Regions from separate parts of the Bacillus sp. 41-22 genome, predicted to be linked through region 3. Evidence: predicted binding sites of a transcription regulator. Region 3 holds the regulator's gene; each other region holds the start of a gene.
What was found. The regulator NrdR, encoded in region 3, represses ribonucleotide reductase genes. The targets are predictions, from matches to a motif close to AACACNATATATNGTGTT.
Positions count from the first base shown of each region.

Region 1 (10,301 bases), 2.2 Mb from region 3:
ATTAAATCAATTAATTTAAACTGATTCATATCATAAGAAGATTTATAGTACCAAAACGTATCTTTTGATAAATACGGCATTGGATAATATGTTGTCGCATTCGCATACGTTCTTGATTCAATTTGACTTACGATTGGCATTACGCTTGAAGTTGCATTTTGAACGTAACTGATCGATTGTGTCGGAGCGATTGCAAGACGATATGAGTTGTATAAACCATTCTTCTGTACTTGCTCTTTTAAACTTGTCCAATCTTCTTTTGTTGGAATATGAATTCCTTCAAATAATTGCTGAATTTTTTCAGTTACTGGGCTGTAATCTGTCGTTTCATACTTTTCAAAGTATGTGCCGTTTGCATAATCAGACTTATCGAAGTCTTTAAATGTTTCGCCTTTTTCTTTAGCGATCTCCATACTTTTCTCAATCGAGTAGTAATTTAACATCATAAAGAATGTACGAGCGAATTCTTTCGCTTCAGCACTTTCATAAGCGATTTTATTTTTTGCTAAATATCCATGTAAGTTCATTGCTCCAAGTCCAACTGAATGAAGCTCATCATTTGCTTTTTTCACAGTTGGGGCATTCGGAATGATCGTCATATCAGAAACAGCTGTTAAAGCTTCCATTCCCGCATGAACTGCTTCACGAATTTCTTTATTTTCCATTACGTTTACGATATTTAACGATCCTAAGTTACAGTTAATATCACGGCGGATAATGTCTTCTGTACCGTAATCATTTATTTCAGAAGTTTCTTGTAGCTGGAAGATTTCTGTACATAAGTTCGACATCTTCACAGTTCCAATATCCTTCAGTGGATGCTGGTTATTTGCATTTGATTTAAACATTAAGTATGGGTAACCAGACTCAAGCTGAATCATAGCAATTTTAATCAGCATATCACGCGCACTAATATCTAATGGCTTCTTCTTCACTTTCGGATTGCTCATTAATTCATCGTACATTTCGTCGATATCTATATCATCTAAATGTTTTCCGTACTCTTTAAATACTGTATAAGGCGCGAAAACATGGAAAGGTTCGTTTTTCTCAGCAAGCTCAAAGAACTTACTTGGAACGATAATTCCGATTGATAGAGACTGAATACGGCTCTTCTCATCGGCATTTATTTTTTTGGTATCAAGGAATTCAATAATATCCCAATGGAAAATGTTTAAGTATACTGCACCTGCACCTTTTCGTTGCATATTGTTACTCCATATCGTCAAAACGTATGGGGGATAGTCATTTCTGCTATCCTCTCTATATCGCTATAGAGTTCAGACCATATCTTCTTCTCGCCAAATTCTTCATTTAACCATTTATCATATGTTTGATGCACATGAATATGGCATAAACTATAATAACTGTATACACCCTTTGAATTTGGTTGTTTTGAGAAGCCAGGTTCGAGCTACTTAGTCACCTACATAGCCACTTGGTCGTTGAACCTTCTCCTTATCTAATAAATTTAGGAGCTCGGCTGCTGATTTCCTGCAATCTTGGATTTTCAGGGTTCGCTACGTAATTTCTTCGTAGTATCCTACCTTGATATACTCAGGCGTTCCAGCAATTGACCTGGTTTTATAGTTGAGCCATAAAGTTAACCCAACTGATTCGCATACGAAAACGAATCTTCAAGTAATTTCATAACAGGTACTACACCACTTGCGGCGTTATCAATACCTTTAATTTGCTCACCACGTGCGCGTAGCTTAGATAAGTTTAAAGCTACTCCACCACCGATTTTCGATAATTGCATTGCAGTATTAATGTTAAAGCCGATTGAATTTAAGCTATCATCCATCTCTAACAAGAAACAAGACACCATTTCTCCTCTTCTGCTTCTTCCCGCATTTAAAAAGGTTGGTGTCGCTGGTTGGTAGTTTTGTTTTACAATCATGCTTGCGAAGTGTTTTGCCTTCGCAACATCACCGCGTCCTAAGTATAATGACACAATTGCTACACGATCTTCATAGCTTTCTAAGTATTGTTTTTGATCATTCGTTTTTAACGCATAATCTTTATAGAACTTAGATGCTGCCATATAAGATTGGAACTCGAAGTTTTCACCATAAGCGATGTTATAAACTCCTTCTACTTCCTCCAAGCTATACTCGTCCAGAACGTTGTAATAGTAATCATGTTCTTTCATATACTCCATTCGCTCTGCCACGCTATTAAAATGAACGGTATTCTCTCTAGCTTCTTCCATAAAGACTTCTAACGCCTCTTTATCTTTATGAAGCTGATAAAAACCGTCCTGCATTTGCGTGATTTCATTATTCAGTTCAATGTGTCGCAATCTCCCGCACCCTTTCTTTAAAATATTCTACATCATTATTTGTTCCAGATAACTCAAATTTTGATACAATAGGCACTTCATATTTAGTAGAGATTTTGTCAGCACTTGCACCAAACATGTCTCCCCAATTACGATTGCCACTTGCAGATACGCCTTTTAATTTTTCATTATTGCGTTCTAAAAAGTCTAAAACACGTTCCGGTACATTTCCAAAACCTGTTGTATACGTAATAAGAATAAAGTCTTCATCTAATACTAGAGCTTCATCAATTTGAACGGCCGGCATATTTAATTTGTGAATGAAACGCTTCACGTTTCCTGTCATAGAATCATATGCAACTAACATTTCCGACCCTCCCTCTCCAATCTATATTCTCTGTATGTCGTTTCTTGATTTCTCTATATATTGTATTACGTTTCAAAATAAGACACAAGATATATGTATAAATTCTTTCTTTTTTTAACTTTTACTTTTCGACATGACCGTCGATTTTTTTCAATACAAAGACTATGAAACAACATTCTAAAACTCATGTCAATAAAGTGCTTTTCAAAAAAGTTGTCAACGAATTTAACCTTATTTTTAAAAAAGTTACCAATATTTTTTGTCATAAAACAGTAAATGCTGGAGTAATATATTTCTCCAGCATCACGCAAAAAAGAACAGATATTAAACGATAATCTGTTCTAACAAACGATTACATTTATCAATTTTACTTTATTAAATATTATACATATTCTTTCGTTCCTCGTTACATACTAAAAGATAACTATTATAGAAAAAGATTATTATTATGGAACTTCAATTTATTTATGAAAAAAATTATTCAGGGTGCTCAATACGCAAAATATCTCTTACAAATATATGATGTGGATTCTCATCTTTATCGAGCATTGTACATACAGGAGCTTCTTCATCAAAGTATACGATCATTCCTTCTACGTACTGATATGTATGTTGAACTTGTACCGTTACTTTAATTTCTACTGCTTGTTCATACGCCCTTTTTATTTTCTGAAGCATTTTTGCTGAACATTTTCGTTTCTCTGGATACATAACCATTCCCATAAACCTATTCCCAGCTCTATCTTTCCACATATAATCCCAATGTGGCAATATGCCTTGTTTAAAATCCCCCATAATTCTCCTCTCCTTTATCTTCTATTTATGAACGTGGTGTTTCTGAATATGTATAAATTACCTGTCCACCGCGCTGTGCGTTCCCGATAATATGTTTAAAATCTTCTCGATTTACAACAACTTCTCTGAACGTATAAAATACATCTTTCGTCGCAACATACTCCTTTATTTCATCATTTTTCAGCTGATCCAAAATTGTATTTGCTAATTGTTTATCCATGTATTTCACCTCTCTGCAATATTTTATTCTATCGCATCTTCTATAGGTCGACAACGGTAAAATTATCCCGTTACTATTATGTAATTCACTTTCATTATTTTTATATCTATATCACTTTATTATATTCGCACTAAATATCATATACTAACATAGCTACTTCTCTATATCAAACTTTTTGATACCCTGTATAACAAAGTTCCAAATCACTGTTTGATATTTTATTTTATGCTACAATATACATTTAGAACTAGGAGGGATACTATGATTCGGAAAGCAAAAAAGACAGATGCGGTAGAAGTAGCACCTTTATTGTATAACGCTCTGCACGAAATTGCTGAAAAAATCACAGGTAGCACAGTTGAAGCAAAAGTAATACTAGGACTTGAAACATGGTTCGTAAAAGAAAATAATCGATTGAGCTATGAAAACTGTTTAGTGGCTGAACAAGGTGGAAAGGTAGTTGGGGTTATTGTCGTTTATCACGGTAGTGACGCTGAACAACTTGATGCACCAATCATACACTACTTAAGAGAACTACATGAAGACGAATCCATTACGTTAGAAAAAGAAGCTGAACTTGATGAGTATTATATTGACACGTTGTCAGTTTCAAGTATGTACAGTGGACGTGGTATTGGCTCTAAATTAATCGATGCAGCTGAACTTCATGCAACTGAAAAAGGGCATGAAAAAATCGCCTTACTTGTTAATTTAGAAAACAAACGCGCTTTTTCACTATATGAAAAACTTGGTTACAAAGAAGATAAAACCGTTATGCTCGTCGGTGAATCGTATGCCCATCTAATAAAACCATTACGGTCATTGGTTTCTATATCTTAAAAGGACAATTCTTTTTTACTTGTTATGTAGAGAAAGAGGCTGCCAAAGGGACAGCCTCTTTTAAATTAATTTTGTATTTAATACATTTCCATCCATCGCCTCATGAAATGTATACGTTGTACATCCCCATGGCTTCCTATGAAAAATAGGCGAACCAGACCACCCCATTGCCCTCAGTTCAGTCCCAATCATCGCATTAAAATAACTATGACCTACAAGGGCAATATGTCCATGTACGAGCGCATAGCGGTGCAACATATTAGCGGCTTGCCTTGCTCTTTCTCGTACTTCCTTATAAGACTCAACCTCTTTACTATAACCAACTATCCATCGTGTACGTCCAATAAACATCCATACATTCGGTTTACATTTCAACCATTTTGGAGCATAAAAACTCGTTGGAACTTCCGCTTCCCTAAAAAGAGGATTTTGCACAAAAGATAGGGAATCCAATAACTCAGCCGCTGACTGTACAGCGCGCCTTTGATCACTCGTTACAACCAGTTTCGCTGATTCAATCGCCTCAATTGTTTCAATTGGTATAGGAGTTTCTTTTACTGTAGTCCCTAAATCATATTGCTTCATCCATTCACGAAATAAAATAATTGTCATTGGCTCTATAGTACTGTCCAAACGACCATGACGAATAAAAGAAATTCGCATTCTTTCCACTCCCCATTCATCACTTACGAACTATATTACGTACTATTTCTTCTTGCCATCATACCATGCATAAAAAGAAAGTTATATATCCCCACCACTATCATGTGTTATCGAGTTGTGCACACCATCCAGTCCATCAAAATATGTAGTTGTTTCATGATGACGCACTTTCTTCAACTGTATATATGAAAATAAAAATAATAAAATCGCTATAAAGCTCCCCACAATTTCAAACATCATTTTCCAGCCCCTAATTTCTCCCACTTTAGTAGGTCATTGTATCTTTTATTATACTCCCGTATAAAGATGTATGCATTTTCATCATTCTTCTCCTAAACAATATTTTTTACATATTTTCTTACAAAAAGTGAATATTTTTCGAATTTTTACTTTGGAAACATTTACAAAGTAGTAAATATAGTTCAAAATAAGAAGAAATAAAAAAGCCCAAATTATTCTTTTTTTGGGAAAACTGGAACAAGGAGAGTTGCTTATGCAGATCGCAGAAACTGGAGATATCATTGAATTTAAAGGTGGAATGCAAGGCCGTGTTCAAAAGGTAAATCAAAACTCCGTTATTGTTGATATAACAATTATGGAGAATTTTAGAGAACTAGATATGGAACCTCTTACAGTTGTAAGCCATAAAAACTATACTGTCATTAATCAACATGCATAATATAATAGAAAGAAAGGATCTGTATATCATACAGATCCTTTCTTTCTATATTAACGATTATCGATCTTTTCTGGATATAAATCGTGATTCATCATGCGGTAGTCTGCCATTTTCTCATACTTAGTTCCTGGGCGGCCGTAGTTACAGTAAGGATCGATTGAAATACCACCACGTGGTGTAAATTTCCCCCATACCTCAATATAGCGTGGATCCATTAATTTAATTAAATCATTCATAATAACGTTCATGCAATCTTCGTGGAAGTCACCATGATTTCGGAAGCTAAATAAATATAGCTTTAAAGATTTACTCTCTACCATTCTTTGTTCTGGAATGTAGCTAATATAAATTGTTGCAAAATCTGGTTGTCCTGTTTTCGGACATAAACTTGTAAATTCAGGACAATTGAATTTTACAAAGTAATCACGGTTTGGATGGTTATTATCAAATACCTCTAAAATTTCCGGGCTATATTCAAATAAATATTTTGTATTTTGATTTCCTAATAATGTTACATCTTTTAAATCTTCATCTAATCTTCCTGCCATTTTAAACATCCCTTCTCATTATACCCCTCGTTTATTTCCCCATACTAACGCATGAAGCTGAGGCAGTACTTTCGCATCATTCATTTCTTTACAATTCACAGCTTTTTCAATAAGCCACTCATATTTTTCTAATAGTTTTTTTATAAGCACCGCATCATCCACTGTTTTCGTATCATCATTCCCTACTTGTAAGAAAAATGGTACATTCGGATAACGCTCGTGCATCTTAACTGCATATTCAAAATCTTGATCATCGAATACTACTACTTTTAAACTAAAATCTTTCCCTGCTAGTTTATGAATAACAGAATCTAACATATGAAAATCTGTTTTCATAGTTGAACTTGGTGGTTTTGGAGAAATCGTTACCTCATCAATTTGAAGCAACCAATCTTGCCATTTACTCCCTTGCGTTTCTACCGCTGTTCGCATTCCATTCTCCTTTAATATAGAAAGAAGAAATTGCATATTTTTCAGCAAAACAGGATTTCCACCCGAAATCGTAACATGAGAAAAATTTTCTCCACCAATTTCTACAAGCTCATTCCAAATGTCTTCCGGTGTCATTTGTTTAATTTGATCTTTGGCCGATCCATCCCATGTAAAAGCAGAATCACACCAAGCACAGCTATAATCACAGCCCGCTGTACGGATAAACATTGTCTTTTGTCCTACAACCATCCCTTCTCCTTGAATAGTTGGACCAAATATTTCTAAGACGGGGATTTTACTCATCGAGCATCCACTCCCGTCTTACTTCCGCATAACTAGTCGGCGTCTCAAAAAGACGAACAAATTCAACACGAGCTCCCTTATATTCGTTCGCACGATTATCTTTCGTTAATGCTTCTGCCATCTTTTCATAAATCCAAACGACCATATTTTCAGCAGTCGTATTCATTTCTGGCAATGTTTCGTTTAAATAACGATGATCTAAATAAATTTCTATTTCATTTTTCCAAATCTCTTTTATATCTCCAAAGTCAATTGCAAGGCCTATTTCATTTACATATCCGCTAATTCCAAATACGACTTTATATGTGTGTCCATGTAAATTTTTACATTTCCCTTCATAGCAGTGTAAATGGTGCGCTGCGTCAAATGTAAATTCCTTGCTGACCATTACTCTTTTATTATGATATTTGAGTTGTTCACGCTGAATATCCTTGTCCATTTTTTGCAAATTTTCTACGATGCGAAATCCAAAAAAGTTATCCATTAGTTGCTCGCTCCTTTGCGTTCTTGTAGATACGTATCTAATCCCGCTTTACGAAGTTGACATGCTGGACATTCACCGCAACCATCACCAATGATTCCGTTATAACATGTTAATGTTTTTTCTCTAACAAACTCAAATGCTCCAAGTTCATCAGATAATTTCCATGTCTCTGCTTTATCAATCCACATAAGTGGTGTATGAATAACAAACGGATAATCCATAGATAAATTTAATGTAACGTTTAATGATTTCACAAACACGTCACGACAATCTGGATAACCACTGAAATCAGTTTCACATACACCCGTTACAATATGACGTGCTCCAACTTGTTTTGCTAATACAGCCGCAAATGATAAAAATAGTAAATTTCGTCCATCTACAAATGTTGATGGCAATTCACCTTCTTCATGTGTAATCTCCATATCCGTTCTCGTTAACGCATTTGGAGCAAGTTGATTTAATAGGCTCATATCTAGTATCGTATGTTTAATTCCTAGCTCTTTCGCAATTTCCACTGCACAATCAATTTCTAATTTATGACGTTGATTGTAGTTAAATGTTACAGCTTCCACTTCTTCAAACTGCTGTATCGCCCAAAATAAACATGTTGTACTATCTTGTCCACCACTAAAAACAACAACTGCTTTTTCTTTTTTCATTTCACTCATTCTCCTTCTCTACTACGAATAAGAAGAAAGAACGTTCTTGAACTGTCACAATAAAAAAACAAAACAATACCTAATGATATTGTTGTTTCCATAGTTTTTTATAGAGGGAGTTCGCGAACCTCTCCCATGCAGTGCACGGAATTTCTTCTTTCATTGACAAAGATTATTGTAACATATTGTATACTACCAGAAAAAATTTCTGATTTTTTCCGCTATTTCGCATTTCATTTATTTCATTTTATAGTATGATTAATTTAATGTTAGAAGAGAGGAGGCATCCCACTGGAACTCTTTATTATTTACCTCTTTTTAAATATATTATCTATTCTCGTTACAATGCTCGTATATCATTTATTTTGGAATCAGAAAGGGAAACGATCTCCTAAATTAAATTCAGCCATATTTATTGTATTGTGTTGCCTCGCTACCATACTATGTATCACTTTCGCAGCAAAAACAAATAATGGTTTTCAGTTCGACATGCGACATATCGTATTAATTGTCGGCACGTTAACGGGAGGGCCTATTGCTGGTGGTTCTATTTTAGCTGTATTAAACATTTATCGCTTTTTATTGGGAGGAATAGGTGCGTTTCCATCCTTTATCGCTTCTATTCTCCTATTTATTGTTCTACTATTAACATACAAATTTTTTAATCGAAGTTCTAATCATATAAAAATAACACTTGCTATTTTTTACAGTCTTACTTATGGATTTGGTTGGATACCATTTTTCCTTGCAAGTGTTACAAATGAGGCAGATTATATACCACATATCATTGTGTACGAACTATGTACGATGATTGGCACGATCCTTATTTTATATTTACTACACATATTACAAATGCAAGTTCGTCTCCAAAATGAACTTATGAACGCTGAGAAATTTCATTTAATCGGCGAAATGGCAGCTTCTATCTCTCATGAAATTCGTAATCCTTTAACTGCAACGAAAGGTTTTTTACAACTTTTACAGTCAGATACATGTTCTGAGAAAGAACGAAAATTATATATCGACATAGCCATTAATGGTATCGAGCAAGCAAATCACGTTCTTACAGACTACTTAACTTTTGCAAAACCGAGTATTGAAAAAGAACAACAATTACAAGTAGAGGAAGAATTACTTCATGCGTTGTCTTTGATCACACCTCTCGCCAATTTAGCAAATGTTCGTATAAATTATATAAAACAAAGTACATCTTTCTTTATCGCTGGCGAAAAGCAAAAACTGAACCAATGTTTATTAAATATTTTTAAAAATTGTATTGAGGCTATGCCTACAGGTGGCGACCTTATTCTTACATTAGTTCCAGACCATAAACATATACAATTATATATAAAAGATACAGGAGTTGGTATGGATCAAGGACAAATAAAACGCCTTGGATCACCTTTCTACTCAACGAAAGAAAAAGGGACCGGACTCGGAATGATGGTCGTCTTCAGCGTCATTCAAGCAATGGATGGAAAGATTGATATTATAAGCGAAAAAGGGACAGGTACAACCTTCTTATTAACTTTCCCACTCATACAAAAAACGTGATGAACTTCATCACGTTTTTTCTGTTCCTTCAACTAATTCTGCAAAAGCTTTCACTTTTCCATGTGGCTTTTGATTTTCTTTCCGAGCTTTCCAGGCGCGCTCTTCTTCTCTCTTTTTCTTTGACATGCTTTTCAACTCCTTCTTTTCTTTTCTCCATGTAGTATTCCAAAATGAGAAAGAAAACTATGCATGAGTAAAAAAGAAAAGAAGCGGTTCCCCACTTCTTTCATTTTAACGCTGTAAAATTGCATGTTTCGCTTCTTTTAGCTGTGTAAGATGTCTTTGTTCGTGTAAATCTAGAAATTGAACCCATTGATATAAATTCAAATCATTAAAAATAGGATGTTTTAATCCATTTTCAAATAATTCTTTTTCATCTATTACACTATGAAGGGCATGTAATAATTCTTGTCGTGAATGTTCTAGTAATTGAATTCCTTGCAGTTTTTTCATTAATGTTTCTGTTGGTT
Region 1 is NZ_CP084035.1:1,338,592-1,348,892, reverse strand. It holds partial or broken gene LCF45_RS06870 (ribonucleoside-diphosphate reductase subunit alpha) at 1-1,205, opposite strand, end outside; partial or broken gene LCF45_RS06865 (ribonucleotide reductase N-terminal alpha domain-containing protein) at 1,607-2,305, opposite strand; gene nrdI (class Ib ribonucleoside-diphosphate reductase assembly flavoprotein NrdI) at 2,292-2,651, opposite strand; gene LCF45_RS06855 (hypothetical protein) at 3,129-3,446, opposite strand; gene LCF45_RS06850 (hypothetical protein) at 3,472-3,666, opposite strand; gene LCF45_RS06845 (GNAT family N-acetyltransferase) at 3,928-4,506, shown strand; gene LCF45_RS06840 (histidine phosphatase family protein) at 4,567-5,169, opposite strand; gene LCF45_RS06835 (hypothetical protein) at 5,251-5,409, opposite strand; gene LCF45_RS06830 (YkvS family protein) at 5,663-5,848, shown strand; gene queF (preQ(1) synthase) at 5,899-6,396, opposite strand; gene queE (7-carboxy-7-deazaguanine synthase QueE) at 6,415-7,131, opposite strand; gene queD (6-carboxytetrahydropterin synthase QueD) at 7,124-7,615, opposite strand; gene queC (7-cyano-7-deazaguanine synthase QueC) at 7,615-8,277, opposite strand; PreQ1 riboswitch class I at 8,371-8,414, opposite strand; gene LCF45_RS06805 (ATP-binding protein) at 8,623-9,831, shown strand; gene LCF45_RS06800 (DUF6254 family protein) at 9,841-9,957, opposite strand; gene LCF45_RS06795 (DinB family protein) at 10,063-10,301, opposite strand, start outside.
Region 1: a site for NrdR is predicted at 2,701-2,718, ahead of nrdI (class Ib ribonucleoside-diphosphate reductase assembly flavoprotein NrdI). Genes of this name have one in related genera too.

Region 2 (10,301 bases), 990 kb from region 3:
ACGAAACAGCTGCATCATTATTTTGCACCCATGGCATGTACGGTGCTGCAAAACTAATCGAAACCGCCCCGACTACAGCTCCAACTAAACCTGTGAAAAAATATCCTTTTTTACTACCTGATTTTTTCACTTCTCTCGTTTCACTATGCTCTTCATTCAAATTCGGTCCGTCGTAATATCCCATGTTTTATTTCCCCTCCCTGGTGAATTCGTACTTTCAGTATAGTCACATTTTGTGTCCTTCTTGTGAACTCATCGTGAAATCCAATTAAAAAAATACTCCTATCTACCATTGTAGACAAGAAAAGTATTTTTTGTACATTCCACCTACAAAGGAGAGTGTAAATTTGCTATATCCCAAAGCCGGGATGCATAGTAAATTAAAGGTTATTCTTCGAATTTGTAACCTACTCGAATAACAGTGCCGATATGCTTCGCCTTATCTCCTAGCTTATTTCGCAGTTTTTTAATATGTGTATCAACCGTTCGGTCATCACCGTAGTAATCATATCCCCATAACTGATCTAATAAATGTTGACGTGACAACACAATTCCTTTGTTCTCCATTAAATAAACAAGAAGTTCAAACTCCTTATGTGTCAATATAATTTCTTCACCATCTACTAAAACTGTTCTAGATAGTCGATTCACTTCTATTCCAGCTAAAGACATAGTATTTTCTTCTGATACTCCTACCGCTCCATCCGCACGTTTCAATAACGTCTTTGCACGAGCTACTAACACTTTCGGACTAAAAGGTTTTGTTACATACTCATCTGCACCTAGTTCAAAGCCTAGTAATGTATCATCCTCATCAGAACGTGCTGTCAGCATAATAATTGGTACCGCTGACTCTTTTCTAATTCGTCTACAAACAGACCAACCATCTATTTCTGGTAACATAATATCTAACATAATTAAATCAATTGTATGTTCAGCAAATAATTCTAGCGCTTTTTTTCCATCTTCCGCTTCGATTACTTCAAAGCCTTCATTACGAAAATAATCACTAACAATTTCACGTAATCTTCTTTCATCTTCAACAAGTAATACTGTTTTATTCATATAACCTATCCCGCCTTTTTACTCTTTCAATCGAATAATACGTTGATTGGAGCTTCCGCGAAATGGAAGTGTTAAATCTTTTTTATCAAGTTCAAATCTTCCATCGACCAAAACATCCCCATAATGTAACAATTCTATCATATCATTATTTTGAGCACTCTGTATCTCTTCTAACCTGTAACCTGTATAAATCCATAGATTTTTTCTCAAATCCTTCACTGCTTTTGCTACTTTTTTCACTTCAGCAGCTTGAAAAAATGGATCTCCGCCTGAAAATGTTACATCGGTTAATGAATTTTTTTCAATCTCTTTCACAATTTCTTCTACCGTCATTTCAGTTCCATTGCAAACATTCCATGATTTCGGATTATGGCAACCGATACAACGATGCGGACAGCCCGCAAAAAACACGACTGTCCGCAATCCTTCTCCATCTACTACACTATCATGAATGATATTCATAACTTTCATTTATGCTTCACCCGATCCATCTCTTCACTACGTTTCGCGCTATTCCACTTTGACATATCTCCAACAAGATATCCTGTTATGCGGCGAATTCTTTCTATTTCACTCTCATCTTCATTCCCGCAACTCGGACATTCATTCCCGATAATGCCATGATAACTACAGCACTTACAACGATCAACAGGATGGTTAATTGAACCGTACCCCACTCCGTACTGCGCCATCGCTTGTACAATTTGCTTTAACGCTTTTTGATTATGCACAGCTGCACCATCTAGTTCAATGTACGTAATATGTCCGCCATTACAAAGAGCGTGGAACGGTCCTTCTAATCGAATTTTATCTATCGCTTGAATATTGTAATACACCGGTACATGGAACGAATTTGTATAATAATTATGATTTGTCACACCGCTAATTACACCAAATTCTTCTCTATCTTTTTTCACAAACTTTCCTGATAACCCTTCTGCCGGCGTTGCAATTACAGAGAAATTGAGTTGATGTTCTTCCATCGCCTTATCCATTCTCTCTCTCATAAAGGAAATAATTTCATATCCAAGCTTCCACGATTCTTCATTTTCTCCATGATGCTTTCCAGTTAACGCTACTAAACATTCTGCAAGACCGATAAAACCAAGACTTAACGTCCCTTGTTTTAAAATCGGTGCCACAGCATCTTCAGGTTGTAACGTCTCTCCACCGCGCCATACACCTTGTGAATATAAGAACTGAAAATCTCTTGCTCTCTTTGTACATTGATAAGCAAATCTCTCTAATAATTGCTTAACGCCTAAATCTAAATAATAACTTAGCGCTTCAAAAAACGCTTCTTTCGATCCACTAATTAGCCCTAATTTCACTAAATTAATAGAAGTAAACGACAGATTACCTCTTCCTATTGCCGTTTCTTCTCCATGTATATTAGACATAACACGAGTGCGACATCCCATGTAACATACTTCACTTTCAGGTCGTCCATCATAGTGCACTGCATTAAATGGAGCATCTAAAAACGAAAAGTTAGGGAATAATCGCTCAGCGGTCGTTTCTAACGCTAATTCAAATAAATCATAGTTCGGATCACACTCTTCAAAGTTCACCCCTTTTTTCATTTTGAAAATTTGAATAGGAAAAATCGGTGTTTCTCCTTTACCAAGTCCAGCTTGCGTCGCTTTTAAAAGTTGCTTAATTAAAAGTCTTCCCTCTTTCGATGTGTCTGTTCCGTAGTTAATAGAAATAAATGGTACTTGTCCCCCGCCCCTACTATGCATACTATTTGAATTATGAACGAAAGCCTCACACGCCTGATACGTATCATTTTCTGTCTCTTTCCATGCAAATTCCTCTATTTGTTCTTTCGTAAGCGGATATGACTGTAGTCGTTTTTTATGTCTCTTTACTGTTTTTCTCACATATGGAGCTAAATCAATATCAAAGAGTGCAAACGATTGACCACCGTGCTGCATATTTTGATTCGCCTGAAAAATAATTGAAGAAAGCGCCAACGCACTTTTAATGTCTTGCGGTTGTCTCATATGTCCATGTCCAGTATGAAAACCGTTAGCTAGCATTTGCGCTAACGGAATTTGCGAACAAGTCGTCGTTCCTGTTGCATAAAAATCTAAATCATGTGGATATAATATATTTTGATCTATCGCTTTTTTCACTTGATCTGATAATAATTTTTCTACTGCATAATACTTTGCGCTCTCAGATGCGAACGTTCCCATTACTCCCATTGGAGATCGACCATCTACATTTGCATTTTCCTGCATTAAATCTTGTTCATTACCGTGGATAATTGTCTCAAATACTTTCATTAATTCTTCTCCACGTACATTTTGTTTCAACATTCATAACCCTCCACCAACATGTTGTTGTCTTTTGATTAAAATCATACAACATATAGTTCTTCTGTTCCTGTGAAAAATGTAACATTCCTGTGAAAGTTTTTTTAAAAATTAATGACTTTTTCATTTATAAAAAAGAAATGTGCTCTTTACAAATGTATGGTACAATAAATGGGAAAAACTCTTTTTACCCTTTATCAACACATTTGTATAAAGGAGACTGAACTCATGGTTATTACATATCTTTTATTTATCGTTGCCTATCTACTCGGTTCGATTCCATTTGCATTAGTCGTTGGAAAAATTGGTTATGGAATCGACATTCGTGAGCATGGAAGCGGTAATCTAGGCGGAACAAATACATTCCGTACATTAGGGAAAAAAGCAGGTTTTATCGTAACAATTGCTGACATTTTAAAAGGTACATTAGCAACAGGTCTACCGATTATTTTCGGGTCAGATATTCACCCACTATGGTTTGGATTAGCCGCTGTTCTTGGACATGTCTATCCGATCTTCGCAAAATTCCGCGGGGGGAAAGCAGTTGCAACTTCTGCTGGGGTGCTATTATGCTATTCACCAGTTGTTTTTGCAATATTAGCTGTTGTCTTTTTCAGCCTTTTATTTACAACAAGATACGTATCACTTTCTTCTATGATAACAGCTGTCGTTGCTGTTATTGCATCCATTGTTAGCGGGGATAAAATCTTCATTATTGCGATGTGTTTATTAGCAGGTATGGTTATTTATAAACACCGTGCAAATATCGGACGAATTATAAATAAAACTGAACCAAAAGCAAACTTTTCAAAAAAGCAAAAATAAGATCGTAACCCACATAACGCAAAAAGAAAACGTGAAGCATATTAATAGCGTCTTTTTGCGTTATTTTTTATACTAAAAGAAAAAGCAACATAATTTGGAGGAACTATACATGAATCTTTCCGTAACAAAAGAAGCAGCACAATGGTATAAAAACGAATTAAACTTACAATCGGGTGAAACAATACGCCTTTTCGTACAATACGGCGGTTGCAGTACTGTGCAAAAAGGACTTTCTTTAGGTATTCGTAAAGATGACCCTGCGCACCCTGCTGTTCAAACTCAAGAAGAAGGTATTAACTTCTTTATTGAAGGCGATGATGAGTGGTTCTTCGATGGACATAATTTATTAGTTACACTTAACGACGGTGATGATTTCCCTCAATTTAATTATGAAAAATAAAAAAGCGTGGCTTCTGCCACGCTTTTTTTATCCCGCTATTTGCGGGTAGTAAGACCCCCACTGATTAAAGTTTCACTTTATTTCTTTTTAATTTCCTCATATTTCGCATACCACTCAGGATATAATTTTTTAAATGATACAGGGCGGAACCCTTCTTTTTTCGCACAAATATTCGTCGTGCTTGCAGTAATACAAAGTTCGCCATCACCATTATAAATTTCATATCCATATACAACGCGGAGCGGGCTCACAGTATCAACCCACGTTTTCACAATAGCTTTTTCTCCGTAACGCATCGCTTTACGATATGAAATTTGCAAGTCTAATACAGGAGAAATAATTCCCTCTTTCTCCATTTCAACATATGAAAATCCTAATTCTTGTATAAGTTTAGTGCGCCCAAGTTCTAGCCACACTAAATAGTTTGAATGGTAAACAACACCCATCTGGTCTGTTTCCGCATAGCGGATTTCAACTTCATGTTCTGCTACAAACATTTCTATTCGCCTTCTTTCACTTCTGCTACCTTGCATACATTTAATCATAATACAGAGGAATCAAAAATAAAATAAAAACAGTGAATCTTTTACCGAAAGGGGCAAGCACATGATCCAAATTGTAACTGTTCGTAGCGGTGATAGTGTTTATGGTTTAGCATCAAAGTACGGATCTACACCTGAAGAAATTGTAAAAGACAATGGACTAAATCCAGCTGAAACACTCGTTGTTGGTCAGGCACTTATCGTTAATACAAAAGGCAATAATTATTATGTACAGCCAGGTGACAGCCTTTATCGAATTTCTCAAACGTATAACGTCCCTCTCGCCAGTTTAGCTAAAGTTAATAACCTTTCATTAAAATCTATTCTCCATGTCGGACAGCAATTATATATACCGAAAGGAACAAAACGAGCAGTAGAATCCATTGCTTATTTACAGCCTTCAACAATACCGATAAAAGAAAGTTTAGTAAATGCTACACGTGCTATTAATCCATTTTTAACATATTTAGCCTACTTCAGCTTTGAAGCAAAAAGAGACGGCACTTTAAAAGAACCGACGGAAACAGCGAAAATCGCTAATATTGCAACGCAAGGTAACACCATCCCTATGCTCGTTATTACAAATATTGAAAATGGAAATTTCAGTGCCGATCTGACCTCGGTTATTTTACGCGATGCAACAATTCAAAACAAGTTTATTACTAACATTTTGCAAACAGCTGAAAAATATGGCATGCGAGACATTCATTTCGATTTCGAGAGTGTGGCACCTGAAGATCGCGAAGCGTATAATCGTTTTTTACGAAATGTGAAAACACGCTTACCTAGCGGATACACATTAAGTACAACACTTGTACCGAAAACGAGCTCAAATCAAAAAGGGAAATTTTTTGAGGCTCACGATTATAAAGCACAAGGACAAATTGTTGATTTCGTCGTCATTATGACATACGACTGGGGTTGGCAAGGTGGACCACCGATGGCGATTTCCCCTATTGGTCCTGTAAAAGAAGTACTTCAATATGCAAAATCTCAAATGCCCCCACAAAAAATTATGATGGGGCAAAATTTATATGGATTTGATTGGAAACTTCCTTTCAAACAAGGGAATCCACCCGCAAAAGCAGTTAGCTCTGTCGCAGCTGTTGCACTTGCTCGTAAATACAATGTTCCTATCCGCTATGATTTCACAGCCCAAGCTCCACATTTTAATTACTTTGATGAAAACGGCGTACAACACGAGGTTTGGTTTGAAGATTCGAGGTCTATTCAAAGTAAATTCAATTTAATGAAAGAACAAGGCATTGGCGGTATTAGTTACTGGAAGATCGGTCTACCATTCCCACAAAATTGGCGTTTACTCGTTGAAAACTTTACAATTACGAAAAAAGGCTGACGAAAGTCAGCTTTTTAAATATTTTTATAATATTATCCAAACACACAAAAAGGAGAATGATGACATTCTCCTTTTTTTAACCGTTATCAACAATTGGTTGTTTGCCAGTTTGGTCTTGCATTTGCTTTCCTTTGTTGCCACCAGCTTTTTTCGATTGTGTTCCAATTTGATTTGGTGCAAAGTCTTTTGAATTCTTTTTCGGATTACCCATTACTATCGCCTCCTTAACACTAGTATCGTACTAGTGTTAAGAATTATTCAGCCTGCTTAAAAAGTTTCATTTCATAACGTTTTTCAATTCGTTTTTCAATTCGATCCATTGCATCACGATCGCTTAATAATTGTTGTTTATTTTCATTTACAAGTTCTTCAAACGATCTACGGCGACTTCTTCTCATGTTGCTCACCCTTTCTTCTACGCTTTCTTATTACATAGTATGAGCAAATGAAAAACTCTTTAATCAGATTTGCAAGAAAATTTTATGTTTTGATAAAAAATCCCATGCGCATATATTGCACATGGGATTTTTTACACCATCGTATTTAAATATTTTTTAATTTCTTCATCCGCATTTACTTTATTTGCTCTATATTCATCCAGCGCTCGTAATACAGAATCGTATTCTGCTACAATGTAGATCTCTAGCTTCAAAATGTCCTCTACACTGTCAATCATAATTCTCGTGTTGCCAATCTCACTTTTCAATGCTGCCTCGTGTGTTAAGCTCGTACAAATTTCTCTTACATCGTCTTCCATTTTTTCTGTTAACACATATTTCTTTCGCCCTTTGACCTTTAACCTTATAATTGGGTAAAAGGCTTTTATATCTAAATAACTCCCAACATTCATACAACGAATCCACTCAATATCACGTTTATTTCGTACAAGCATTTCTTTTACTGCTTCAAATACCGCTGTTTCATCAAGTACTTCCTTATTCGCTTTTCTTTTTCCTTCTTCTTCAACCGCTGCACATTTTTGATAAACAGCCGCACACGTAATACAGTCGTCAAATGCATTATGAGAACTTAATCGAATTCCAAGCATTCGTTTTAACGTTTCAAGTTTATGATTAGGCGCATGCTTCATATATTTTTTCGCTAAAAACACAGTATCAATAACGTTATTTTTAGGCTCAGGTAGTCCAAGCATATTTACATTACTTTTTAAAAAACGCATATCAAAAGATGCATTATGAGCGACAATAACATTTGTATGTAAAAATGCTAAAAATAAAGGTAATACTTCTTCAATCGTCGGTGCATCTGAAACACGATAATTTGTAATACCTGTTAAACTCGTTATTCGGTCCGGAATTGAACGCTCTGGATTCACATAGGAAACAAATTGATCTACTAGTTCATGATTATGATATTTCACTGCTGCGACTTGAATAATTTTATCATTATAAGGGTTAAACCCTGTTGTTTCAAAATCAATTACAACATAATCTAACGGTAAGGATATATTCCCCACTCCAAACACTCCTTTACCTCTAAACGTTTATATTTCTTTTATCATAACATGCTGCTATCACTACGTGAAAAAGAAAAGGCAGAAATGGTAACTTTCCACCTCTACCTTTTCACCGTTATTTTAATTTAGCAATCCGTTTCTCCATCTCTTTTTGCGTCATCGGTCCAATGAACTTATCTTGAATGACACCTTCTGTATCAATAAAATAAGAAGTTGGAATGGTAATTACTTTATACGCTGTTGTCACATCAATGTTCTTGTCCAATAAAATAGGAAAAGTAATTCCTTTTTCTTTAGCGAAGTTCCTTACCTTTTCTTCTCCCCCTCCTTTTTCTGAAGGAGTATAGTTTATAGCTAAAATTTCTACGTTTTCTTTATGTTCTTTATAAAAGGCCTCCATATCAGGCATTTCTTGCTGACAAGGCCCACACCACGTTGCCCAAAAGTTTAAAATAACTTTCTTTCCTTTTAAATTGGATAACTTTACATTCGTTCCATCTATCTTTGCTAATTCAAAATCTGGTGCGCTCTTTCCAATTTCAATACCGTTCCTTGCGAAAATCTCTTTCATAGCAGCTTCACTTTTGGCAGGCTTTTCTTGCATTACTTGATCCTCTTTACCAAACTGTTCATAAGCTGCATATCCCGCTAAACAAAGTAACACTACAATAATGGTAAGCTTCCGCCACATATTATATCACCCTTACGTGTTTATCTTCTTATTACATAATCACCAAAATACTATATACCTTATTTTAGCTTATACGGACAAGCTTGGAAATATTCACAGTCGAAATAGTTAGAATATTTATAGTCCAGATGAAAATATTTCCCTTTTTATCATATAATTAGAAATAAATACAAAACTTGCGAGGTGATATGTATTTTACAATTACTTATCAACCCTTTCACTTTTGTTTTTTTCACTTTACCATTACTATGTATTTTTTTTAGCACCTTACTATACAAATTCAAATGGGCTGCAATTATTATTTCTTTTACTGTTCCACTTATATTTTTCATTATCGTCTCTAAATTTAATATACACCTAGCTTTACAAAACTTAGACGCTTGGATTGTTTATAGTGCTGTTTATTCTGTACTTTCCTACATAACAGCAGCGCTAATACGAAGAAAACTGCACATGTAGAGCTTTCAAAAAGGGGGATTTTTATGAATTTATTTGAAAAAATACTATTATATATTCTTAGTTTTATATTTTCACCAATCGGGATTATCACTTGGATCATCTCGCTCTTCAGTAAAGATCCTGAAAAAAAGCAAGTGGGACGTATTTGTCTCTATATCGCTTTAATCTCATTTATCCTTTTAGCTGGTCTCGGTATTCTTAGTTTCTTCACGATGACTACCACCACTACTATACAATAGTTACAGAAAGGATGATTGTTTTGGGAGAACACCCTATTAGTAAAGAACTTCGCTATATACGCATATGTTTAGTTATTTTAGTAATCGTTCTTTTATTTTTCAACGGTGAACGAGTCGTTGAAATTTCTACAAATCATGATTCCATAGAAAATATTTCCACCAGTAATATGACACAGATTGCTGAAAATACATTTGCTATTCAAGAATATAATCCATCACTAAGTAGCGAACGTATAGTCAAGATTTTCAAGTATAATCCGGATACAAATCAACTTACTCTAGTCAAAGAGTTTAGCACTAACGATACTGAGTCTTATACGTATCAACTTAATAAGAGTGAATAAAGATAAGAGCGCTATATAGCTCTTATCTTTTTATTAGCATCTTTTTATTAGCATCTCTTTAAACAATGACTTACACGTTAATAATTCTCTAGGATCCCCGCATTCCACAATACTCCCATTATTCATAACAACCACCCGATCCGCTATCATCGCATTCTCTACATCATGTGTCGTCACAATTCTCGTTACATTCCCCCCTAGCCCTTTAAGCATATTCCAAACCACTTCTTGATTGCTCGGATCTAATCCCGCAGTCGGTTCATCTAAAATAATAAGATTCGGATTTGATACAATCGCTCGCAATAACGCAAGACGTTTTCTCTCTCCTCCCGAAAACTCTTCACCGCTTTTATGTAGTACAGTTTGAATCCCTTCAGGTAAATCCCTAATAATCGGCTTCACATTTACAAGTTCAATATTTTTTGCTAACTGGTTTTCTAAATACTCTTCACCGAAATACATATTCTCTTTTATTGTCGTCCGAAAGAAACTAGGTTCTTGCCACACTGTAGTCATACGAGCCCCATTACCATAATAAACAATGCTACCGTTAGATGGTTTATACACACCCGTTATTAATT
Region 2 is NZ_CP084035.1:3,408,712-3,419,012, forward strand. It holds gene LCF45_RS17340 (S1C family serine protease) at 1-184, opposite strand, end outside; gene LCF45_RS17345 (response regulator transcription factor) at 388-1,065, opposite strand; gene nrdG (anaerobic ribonucleoside-triphosphate reductase activating protein) at 1,084-1,536, opposite strand; gene LCF45_RS17355 (anaerobic ribonucleoside triphosphate reductase) at 1,533-3,389, opposite strand; gene plsY (glycerol-3-phosphate 1-O-acyltransferase PlsY) at 3,615-4,211, shown strand; gene LCF45_RS17365 (HesB/YadR/YfhF family protein) at 4,321-4,611, shown strand; gene LCF45_RS17370 (acyl-CoA thioesterase) at 4,689-5,108, opposite strand; gene LCF45_RS17375 (glycoside hydrolase family 18 protein) at 5,218-6,510, shown strand; gene sspN (acid-soluble spore protein SspN) at 6,587-6,721, opposite strand; gene LCF45_RS17385 (FbpB family small basic protein) at 6,765-6,908, opposite strand; gene LCF45_RS17390 (3'-5' exonuclease) at 7,040-7,987, opposite strand; gene LCF45_RS17395 (TlpA family protein disulfide reductase) at 8,103-8,678, opposite strand; gene LCF45_RS17400 (hypothetical protein) at 9,161-9,376, shown strand; gene LCF45_RS17405 (YmzC family protein) at 9,388-9,720, shown strand; gene LCF45_RS17410 (ABC transporter ATP-binding protein) at 9,754-10,301, opposite strand, start outside.
Region 2: a site for NrdR is predicted at 3,432-3,449, ahead of LCF45_RS17355 (anaerobic ribonucleoside triphosphate reductase). Genes of this name have one in related genera too.

Region 3 (10,301 bases):
AGGCATTTGTCATATACATAGAGCAGAGCTATGTATAAGGGAGGAGCTTACCGATGTACCTTTATTTATCTCTTATTTTATTAGCTTTTACATTAAGCTTAGATAGCTGTAGTGTAGGGCTAACATACGGGTTAAGGAGCGTAAGAATTCCACTAAGATCAATTATAATTATCGGGATCTGTTCAGCAGCTGTAATGCTCGTTTCCATGGGAATTGGACATATGATCGCGAAAATATTTTCACCTGTTATCGCAACGCGTATCGGCGGATTTGTTCTTATTGGAATAGGTATTTGGGTATTATATCAATTTTTTCGAAGTGATAAAAAAGAAGAACCGAAGCAAGAGGAAAAGGTTTGGAAGCTAGAAATTGCTTCGCTAGGGTTAGTGATTCAAATTTTGCGGAAGCCGACTGTTGCAGATTTTGATAAATCAGGAACTATCTCTGCAGGAGAAGCGCTACTTCTCGGTATCGCTCTTTCTATAGATTCGTTTGGTGCTGGAATTGGTGCATCTTTATTAGGTTATGCACCCGCGATGATGGCGGTATTAGTCGCGGTTATGAGTTCTTTATTTTTATTTATTGGAATGAAGCTCGGTACGATTTTATCAAATATGAAATGGTTACAAAAATTTACATTCCTGCCTGGGGTATTACTCATTATTATTGGAATTTGGAAAATGTAAGTATGGGCGTGGAACATTAGTTTCGCGCCTTTAATATTGTGAGGAGGATTATTATGACAGTAGTAATTGGATTAACAGGAGGCATTGCAAGCGGAAAAAGTACGGTATCAGAAATGTTTCGTGAAATGAGTATACCGGTTATTGATGCAGATATTATTGCGCGAGAAGTTGTAGAACGAGGAAAACCGGCATATAACAAAATTGTAGAGGTGTTCGGAACGGAAGTGTTACAAAAAGATGGAGAGCTTGATCGACCAAAGCTTGGGAGTGTCGTTTTTTATAATGAAGAAAAACGATTGCAGTTAAACGAAATTGTTCATCCTGCGGTGCGTGAAGAAATGAATGCACAAAAGGAGATGTACATAAAAGAAAGTATGCAAGCGGTTGTGTTAGATATCCCTCTTTTGTTTGAAAGTAAATTAACAAATCTCGTTGATCGTGTTTTAGTTGTAGCAGTCACACCGAATACGCAATTGGAACGTTTAATGAAACGAAATAACTTTTCAGAAGAAGAAGCAACGGCTCGTATTCAATCTCAAATGCCATTAGAAGAAAAAGTAAAGAAGGCAGATGAGGTAATTTATAATGATGGCACAATTACTGGAACGAAAACACAATTAGCTTCTATTTTGAAAGAATGGAACATTATTGATTAAAAAATTGTGAAATTAATGAAAATGCTTAGTGACATATCTCCTTTTTGTGTTATACTATTATTGGGATTGGAGATAAATAGTATAACGCATTCAAGGGGGATAACATATTATGACTCGTGTGGCAATTAATGGATTTGGACGTATCGGGAGAATGGTATTTCGTCAAGCAATAAAAGAAAGCGCATTCAAAATTGTAGCAATAAATGCAAGCTATCCATCAGAAACGTTAGCGCATTTAATTAAATATGATACAGTTCATGGAAAGTTTGACGGAACAGTGGAAGCATTTGAAGATCACTTACTAGTTGATGGGAAAATGATTCGCCTTTTAAACAACCGCGATCCAAAGGAGTTGCCTTGGAAAGATCTAGGTGTTGAAGTTGTAATTGAAGCAACTGGTAAATTTAACTCTAAAGAAAAAGCAATTCTTCATGTTGAAGCTGGAGCGAAAAAAGTTATTTTAACAGCACCTGGTAAAAATGAAGATGTAACAATCGTAGTTGGTGTGAACGAAGACCAATTAGATATCACAAAGCATACTGTTATTTCAAATGCATCTTGTACAACAAACTGTTTAGCGCCTGTTGTAAAGGTGTTAGATGAGCAGTTCGGAATTGAAAACGGTTTAATGACAACTGTTCACGCTTATACAAATGACCAAAAAAATATTGATAACCCACATAAAGATTTAAGAAGAGCGCGTGCTTGCGGACAGTCCATCATTCCAACAACGACGGGTGCTGCAAAAGCGCTAGCAAAAGTTCTTCCACACTTAAACGGAAAACTTCATGGTATGGCACTTCGTGTACCAACACCAAACGTGTCTCTTGTTGATTTAGTAGTAGACGTAAAACGTGATGTAACAGTTGAAGATATTAATGAAGCATTCAAAACTGTTGCAAACGGTGCATTAAAAGGAATTGTAGAATTCAGCGAAGAGCCTTTAGTGTCTATCGATTTTAATACAAATACACACTCAGCTATTATTGATGGTTTGTCTACAATGGTAATGGGTGATCGTAAAGTGAAAGTACTTGCTTGGTATGATAACGAGTGGGGCTACTCTCGTCGTGTTGTAGATCTTGTAACGTTAGTTGTTGATGAATTAGCGAAACAAAAAAATGTGCAACATATTTAAGTGAACGAGAGAGGGCAAGTGAAAATTTGCCCTCTTTTTTATTTTTTTCTGAAAAGGAAAAAAATTATATAAGTATATTTTTAAATAGTGGACATACCACGAAACGTTGGGATTACTGTATTCGTGAATCATTAATTTTTTTTAGGGAAAAGTAAAGAGGAAAATATGACAGAAAATCGAAAAAACTGTTGTTGCAAAATGAAAATAAACAAAGTATACTAACACTCGTAAACTTAAGAGCTGAGGTACGTAGTCACTACTTAAAGGGTTAGGACCTCTCTGGACTAACTTTCCCCCGTGGTAGTGGAGCAAGCCAAATTGCAAATTAGTTTTCAATTCGAACAGTTAGAATAAATTTACAAGGGGGAACTGTAGAATGGATACTATGGATACGATGGGTCGTCACGTGATTGCTGAACTTTGGGATTGCGATTTCGACAAGCTTAATGACATGCCGTATATTGAACAATTATTTGTGGATGCAGCACTAAGAGCTGGTGCTGAAGTACGTGAGGTTGCTTTTCATAAATTTGCACCACAAGGTGTAAGTGGAGTAGTAATTATCTCGGAATCACATTTAACAATTCATAGCTTTCCGGAGCACGGTTACGCAAGTATTGATGTTTATACTTGTGGGGATCGTATTGATCCAAATGTTGCTGCAGAATATATTGCAGAAGGTTTAAACGCGAAAACGCGTGAGAGCATCGAGCTTCCTCGAGGCACTGGTAGCTTCGAAATTAAGCAGAGAGAAACAAAAGCTCTTTAAAAAAGAACATAATTGATTTAAAATGTAAAGAGGTGTATAATGCACCTCTTTTTTAGTTTATATAAAATAGGATCACGATATGTAATAACTTAGAGTGGTCATTATAGAAGAATGAGTTATATAATATTGTATATATATTTTCACATGTAGGTGAGTAGCGAAAGAATAAAGATTATAGTGTAAAGGAGTGAATGAATTGCGTTGTCCATCCTGTTTTCATAATGGAACAAGAGTGTTAGATTCGCGTCCGGTAGACGAGGGGCGCTCTATTCGAAGAAGAAGAGAGTGTGAAAGTTGTTTAAGTCGCTTTACGACATTTGAAAGAGTAGAAGAATCACCTCTTATCGTTGTTAAAAAAGAAGGAACACGAGAAGAGTTTAATAAAGAGAAAATTTTACGCGGTTTAATTAAAGCGTGTGAAAAAAGACCTGTATCTTTAAGGCAGTTAGAGGAAGTAACACAAAGTGTGGAGCGTGAACTTCGTAACTTAGGTATATCAGAAGTGAAAAGTGATATGATTGGTGAAATTGTTATGGAAGAACTTCGTGATATTGATGATGTTGCGTACGTACGTTTTGCTTCTGTGTATCGTCAATTTAAAGATTTAAATGTATTTATTGAAGAATTAAAAGATATACTGCAAAAAGAGAGAGAGTAGAAGGAATCTCTTTATATACTGTAAGTAAACGAGATAAGAGAGCTAGAAGCGGAAGCTAATAGCTCTTTTTCGCTAATAAATTATATAATAAAGATAGAACGAGTGAAATGTAGGCTAGATTGGATGAGAGAAAGGAAAAGCAAGAATGGAAAAACAGTCATGGATGGAGCTATTGCCGATTGATCGTTATAAAGTAAGTGCGAAAGGGTTGTTACATAATTACGACCGGAAAGTATTAACGATGTTGTATCAGCCGTTAATAGGTAGTAGAGCTTTTAGCTTATACATGACACTATGGGGAGAGTTAGAGCAAGATCGTGTGTTTGGAAAAGAGAATACACATCACTCCCTTATGGTGACTATGCAAATGCAACTTCCTGAAATATATGGGGAACGAGTAAAGTTAGAAGCGATTGGTCTTTTAAATGTATATATTAAGAAAGAAAAAGATATTCGGATGTTTATATATGAATTGCAACCACCTTTATCTCCGAAGCAGTTTTTTGATGATATTGTTTTAAGTATCTTTTTATATAATCGCTTGAGTCGGACAAAATACAACCAAGTAAAGCAATATTTCTTAGAAGAAGAATTCGATTTTGCTTCTTATGAAAATGTTACGCGCTCCTTCAACGATATATTTGATTCGTTTAACCCAGGTCAGTTTGAATATGCGCAAGAAGAACTGCGTATCCCGAAAACGACAATTATGCCAAGTAACGAGAATGGGGATGCTCCGAAAGTTTGGAACGATTTCTTTGATTTCTCGTTATTTGTAGACGGACTATCAGCCCTTGTTCCTAAAAAGGCGATTACAGATCAAGTGAGAGAATGTGTTATTACACTCGCTTATGTGTACGGTGTGGATGTGTTATCGATGCAAAATATCGTTCTTGGCGCAGTGACAGAAGTGCAAACAATTGATATCGAAAGGCTTCGGAAGGGAGCACGCGATTGGTATCAATTCGAAAATGGTCAAGCGTTACCTGTATTAAGTGAAAGAGTGCAACCTCATGCTGCTCGTACAATGAAAGAGAAAGAGCCATCTACGCAAGAAGAGATGCTAATGAAACAGTTAGAGGAAATCTCGCCAAAACAACTATTGAAAGAGATTTCAGGCGGTGCAGAGGCGACGAAAGCGGACTTGCAAATCGTTGAGGATGTAATGACAAATCAAAAGTTAACGCCAGGGGTTGTGAATGTACTTATTTATTACGTTATGCTACGCTCAGATATGAAGCTTGCTAAAACGTATGTCGAGAAGATTGCTGGACATTGGGCGCGAAAAAAGGTCGGTACAGTAGGCGAGGCGATGGCGCTAGCGAAAGAAGAGAATCGTCAATATCAAGAGTGGGCTGAGACGAAGAAAAAAGGTCGTACAGCGAAGAAAACAGTGCGAAAAGAAATGGTACCAGATTGGCTTAAAGAAGAGTCGAAAGAAGAAGAGAAAGAACCTGTAAAAAATGACGTAAGTGCGAAAAAAGATGCAAGTACGTTAGAAGATGAACGGAAACGATTAGAAGAAGTATTGAAAAAATATAAGCGTGATTAATAAAAGAAAATGAACGCTCTTTGAGGTGAGAAAATGGAGCATATTCAAAATTCATTTACGAAATTAATGGAAAATAAAAACTTTAAAAATAGATATGAAGTCTTAAAGGCAGAAGTGATGGCGCACCCTCGTGTGAAAGAATTTATAGACGAACATAAAGGTGAAGTAACGACTTCTATGATTGAACGAAGTCTTGTGAAGTTATATGAATATATTGGACAAAGTGTAGGGTGTGCGGATTGTCCAGATTTAGGGTCATGTAAAAATATGCTACAAGGATATGAGCCGAAGCTCGTCATTCAAGGTAAGATGATTGATATTCAATACGATCGTTGTATTAGAAAAGTAGCATATGATGAGAGAAAAAAATATGAAAAACTCGTTCAAAGTGTATATATGCCGGTTGACATTTTGCAGGCAACTATGGAAAATTTAGACCCTTCAGATTTAGATGCACGTATTGATGCAATAGGTGCAACGAATGAATTTTTAAACACATACGAACCAGGTAAAAAAGCACAAGGTTTATATTTGTACGGTAAATTTGGTGTAGGGAAAACGTATCTTTTAGGGGCAATTGCAAATGAGCTTGCGCGAAAGAAAATTAGTTCGATGCTCGTATACTTCCCTGAATTTTTACGTGAAATCAAAAGTTCGATTCAAGATAATTCGATTAGCGGAAAGATTGATGCTGTCAAACGTGTACAAGTATTAATGTTAGATGATATCGGGGCAGAAGCGATGTCAAGTTTTGTACGTGATGATGTACTCGGTGCAATCTTGCAATTCCGTATGTTGGAAAACTTACCGACGTTCTTTACATCTAACTTTGATTTCAAACAGTTGGAACATCATTTAACGTATACACAGCGCGGTGAAGCAGAAGAGATGAAAGCGGCCCGTATTATGGAACGAATTAAATATTTAGCGAAGCCAATCCCAATTGGCGGGAAAAATCGTCGTAATAAGTAAAGAGCGAGCTGAGAAGCTTGCTCTTTTTTATCCCGCTATTGGCGGGCAGTAAGACTCCCACCTCAAAATTCGGCTGTAAAGCAAAGAAGTTAGGTGGGAGCCCTGCTGCCCGTAAAAGCCCGATTGGTGCGGGCTAATAATCAGTGGAGGATGGACAAAACCTCCACTGATTAAAGTTTCACTTTATTTTAATCATTTTTTCAGAGTAGCTTGTATCATTTTTTTCTCCCTCCCTTAATATATATAAAATTAGCAAGCCATATCGAGTGGATGTTCTAACGATGGGAGATAGGTTTCTACTAAGAGTGAACTTCCATAGATCGGACTCTTATAGGATTTGTAACGTATAGATGCAATCCTTTAGAGCGGGGATAAAAGGGGGGACAAAAGTGATTGAAATTTGCTTCGAAGAAAAAAATGATGCTGTGTACGTATACAGACAACTAACGAAAAGAACAGAATCCTTATATAAGGAAACAAGTGTATATTTAAATGAACAAAAGGTTGTTATTCATATACCATTATGTGAATCAAATTATATTGAAAAGATTTTATTGCCAGTATTACTATATTTCATTATGAATGTGAAACAAAATGAATGGATTCATACCATTTTAAAGGAAAAGTTTTTTTATGAAGAACAAGAAGAGTGTCATCAAATATTGCATATGGCACATGAGATTTTAAAGGAAAGAAGAAAAGGAGTAGCTAGTGATTTAACACGTCAAAAATTTGAATCTTATATTGCGTCGTCTTTGAATGATTGGCTTTGTGATCCGCTCTCATTCTCGTTTTCATCATACGTTCGTTTTCGTCTTCGTACATATAGGGAAATGGTAACTAAGCTTGCTGAAGTTGCAATTGATGAGTATAAGATGGAGCAGGAATACCAAATATTCATTGAGACACTTCGCCAACAAGTAAGTAGCCGGAAATCACGTTTGTCCTGTGTACATCTTATTTTTGATGAAAGTTTTATTTTCTATGATGATAAAGGTAGGCGTTTAAAACAGGAGAAATTGGTTCAATATATAGATGAAGAATTATTAAAGAAACAGGATGTATATATCGATACGAAAGTAATTGCACCACTTCTTTCTATTTCGCCGAAAAAGATTTATTTATATACGAAAGAACAAGATCATAATATGATTATTACTTTGCGAAATGTATTTCAGGAACGAGTGCAACTACATGGATTACATGAATTTGAGCGCAATGTGAAAAATTTAAAAAATAAAGGTAACGCCCTTGATTTTCTAAGTTTTTGAGCATATAATTACCTACATAAATGAAATATATTGAAATGTCATGATGAGGACATGGGTAGTTTTCTACGATTTTCAGAGAGGGAAGCCTTAGGGTGTGAGCTTCCTAGTACGGGATAATTACTTACCACCTCTAAACTTTAGCAGTGAACGTTTTTCTAGTAATTGCTAACGGACAACACCGTTATGTTGAACTTGAGCAATTAACAATAAGGTTAATTGGAACAAGGGTGGAACCACGAATTCAACACTCGTCCCTTTTTATGGGATGAGTGTTTTTTATTTTGAAAAAAAAGAGGAGTGACCAGTGATGGCAGATGTAGTTAAAATTACTTTCCCTGATGGAGCTGTGAAGGAGTTTCCAAAAGGAGTAACAACTGAAGAAATCGCAGCTTCTATTAGCCCAGGCTTAAAGAAAAAAGCTGTGGCTGGAAAATTAAACGATGAGATGATCGATCTTGTTACACCAATCGAAGAAGATGGTGCAGTTTCTATTATTACATTAGATTCTGAAGATGGCTTATATATTTTACGCCACTCAACAGCTCACCTTTTAGCACAAGCGTTAAAACGTTTATATAAAGATGTTAAGCTTGAGCTTGGCATTGGTCCAGTAATCGAAAATGGCTTCTACTACGATATTGATATGGAAGAAGCAATTACAGTTGAAGACTTCAAAAAAATCGAAAAAGAAATGCAAAAAATCGTGAACGAAAACTTAGAAATCGTTCGTCATGAAGTGCCACGTGCAGAAGCACTTCGTCGCTTTGAAGAAATCGGCGATGAGTTAAAATTAGATTTAATTAACGATCTTCCAGAAGATGCAGTTATTTCAATCTATGAGCAAGGCGAATTCTTCGACCTTTGCCGTGGTGTTCACCTTCCATCTACAGGGAAGATTAAAGTGTTTAAATTATTAAGTGTTGCTGGTGCTTACTGGCGCGGCGATAGCAATAATAAAATGTTACAACGTATTTACGGTACTGGATTCGTTAAGAAAGCAGAATTAGATGAGCACTTACGTATGCTTGAAGAAGCGAAAGAGCGCGATCACCGTAAATTAGGTAAAGAGTTAAAACTATTTACTAATAGCCAAAAAGTAGGACAAGGTTTACCACTTTGGTTACCAAAAGGTGCAACAATTCGCCGTATTATCGAGCGTTACATCGTTGATAAAGAAGCAAGCTTAGGCTATGATCACGTATACACTCCAGTATTAGGAAGTAGAGAGCTTTATGAAACTTCTGGTCACTGGAACCATTACCGTGATGGCATGTTCCCATCAATGGAAATGGATAATGAAGAGTTAGTTCTTCGTCCAATGAACTGCCCTCACCATATGATGGTTTATAAAAATGATATTCACAGCTACCGTGAATTACCAATCCGTATTGCGGAACTTGGAACAATGCACCGCTATGAAATGTCTGGAGCATTATCTGGATTACAACGTGTACGCGGAATGACTTTAAATGATGCGCACATTTTCGTTCGTCCAGATCAAATTAAAGAAGAATTAAAACGTGTTGTAAACTTAACGTTAGAAGTGTACAAAGATTTCGGTTTAGAAAACTATTCATTCCGTCTATCTTATCGTGACCCAGCAGATACTAAAAAGTATTATGCTGATGATGAGATGTGGGAAAAAGCACAAGGTATGTTAAAAGAAGCTATGGATGAAATGGGTCTTGATTACTATGAAGCTGAAGGTGAAGCGGCATTCTATGGTCCGAAACTTGACGTTCAAGTTCGTACTGCTCTTGGAAAAGACGAAACACTTTCAACTGTACAATTAGACTTCTTACTTCCAGAACGCTTTGAATTAACTTACGTTGGTGAAGACGGTAAACAACATCGTCCAGTTGTAATTCACCGTGGTGTTGTATCAACTATGGAACGTTTCGTAGCCTTCTTAATTGAAGAATACAAAGGTGCATTCCCAACTTGGTTAGCTCCAGTTCAGGCGCAAGTAATTCCAGTTTCTCCGCAAGTACATTTAGACTATGCGAAGAAAGTACAAGATGAATTACGACGTGCTGGTATCCGTGTTGAATTAGACACTCGTGAAGAGAAAATTGGTTACAAAATCCGTGAAGCACAAATGCAAAAGATTCCGTACATGCTTGTAGTAGGTGACAATGAAGTTACTGAAAATGGCGTTAACGTACGTAAATATGGTGAACAAAAATCAGAAACAATCGCATTAGATGCGTTTGTTGACATGATTAAGGTAGAAGGAAAACGATAAGAAAGAGCCGCGGTATACCGCGGCTTTTTTATGTATTATAAAAAAGAAAATCTAGAAAAAATAACCAAACAATACTTATCATAAAAAAGTATTGCAAGTATGCTGGTTGTTTGTTACAATATTTCTTGTTGTTAGTAAAACACATCGCGTCTTCTTGACAGACGTCATGTCCTATGATAAACTCATCAAGGATAATAGAATATGGTTTTGACAAGTAGAAGCACCCGCTTCTCACCTGATGGACGCATTCGCAGTTAGCAGGTAAATGTATTTCTTACTAAAGATATTACAAGTGTGGGTGCCGTGTGCCCGCACTTTTTTTGTTCGGGTTCTACAATTGCAAAACGTATTCTA
Region 3 is NZ_CP084035.1:4,398,591-4,408,891, reverse strand. It holds gene ytaF (sporulation membrane protein YtaF) at 54-686, shown strand; gene coaE (dephospho-CoA kinase) at 740-1,342, shown strand; gene LCF45_RS22555 (glyceraldehyde-3-phosphate dehydrogenase) at 1,452-2,480, shown strand; gene speD (adenosylmethionine decarboxylase) at 2,866-3,249, shown strand; gene nrdR (transcriptional regulator NrdR) at 3,446-3,907, shown strand; gene LCF45_RS22540 (replication initiation and membrane attachment family protein) at 4,053-5,459, shown strand; gene dnaI (primosomal protein DnaI) at 5,493-6,431, shown strand; gene ytxC (putative sporulation protein YtxC) at 6,821-7,702, shown strand; T-box leader at 7,734-7,961, shown strand; gene thrS (threonine--tRNA ligase) at 8,010-9,947, shown strand; ribosomal protein L20 leader region at 10,154-10,274, shown strand.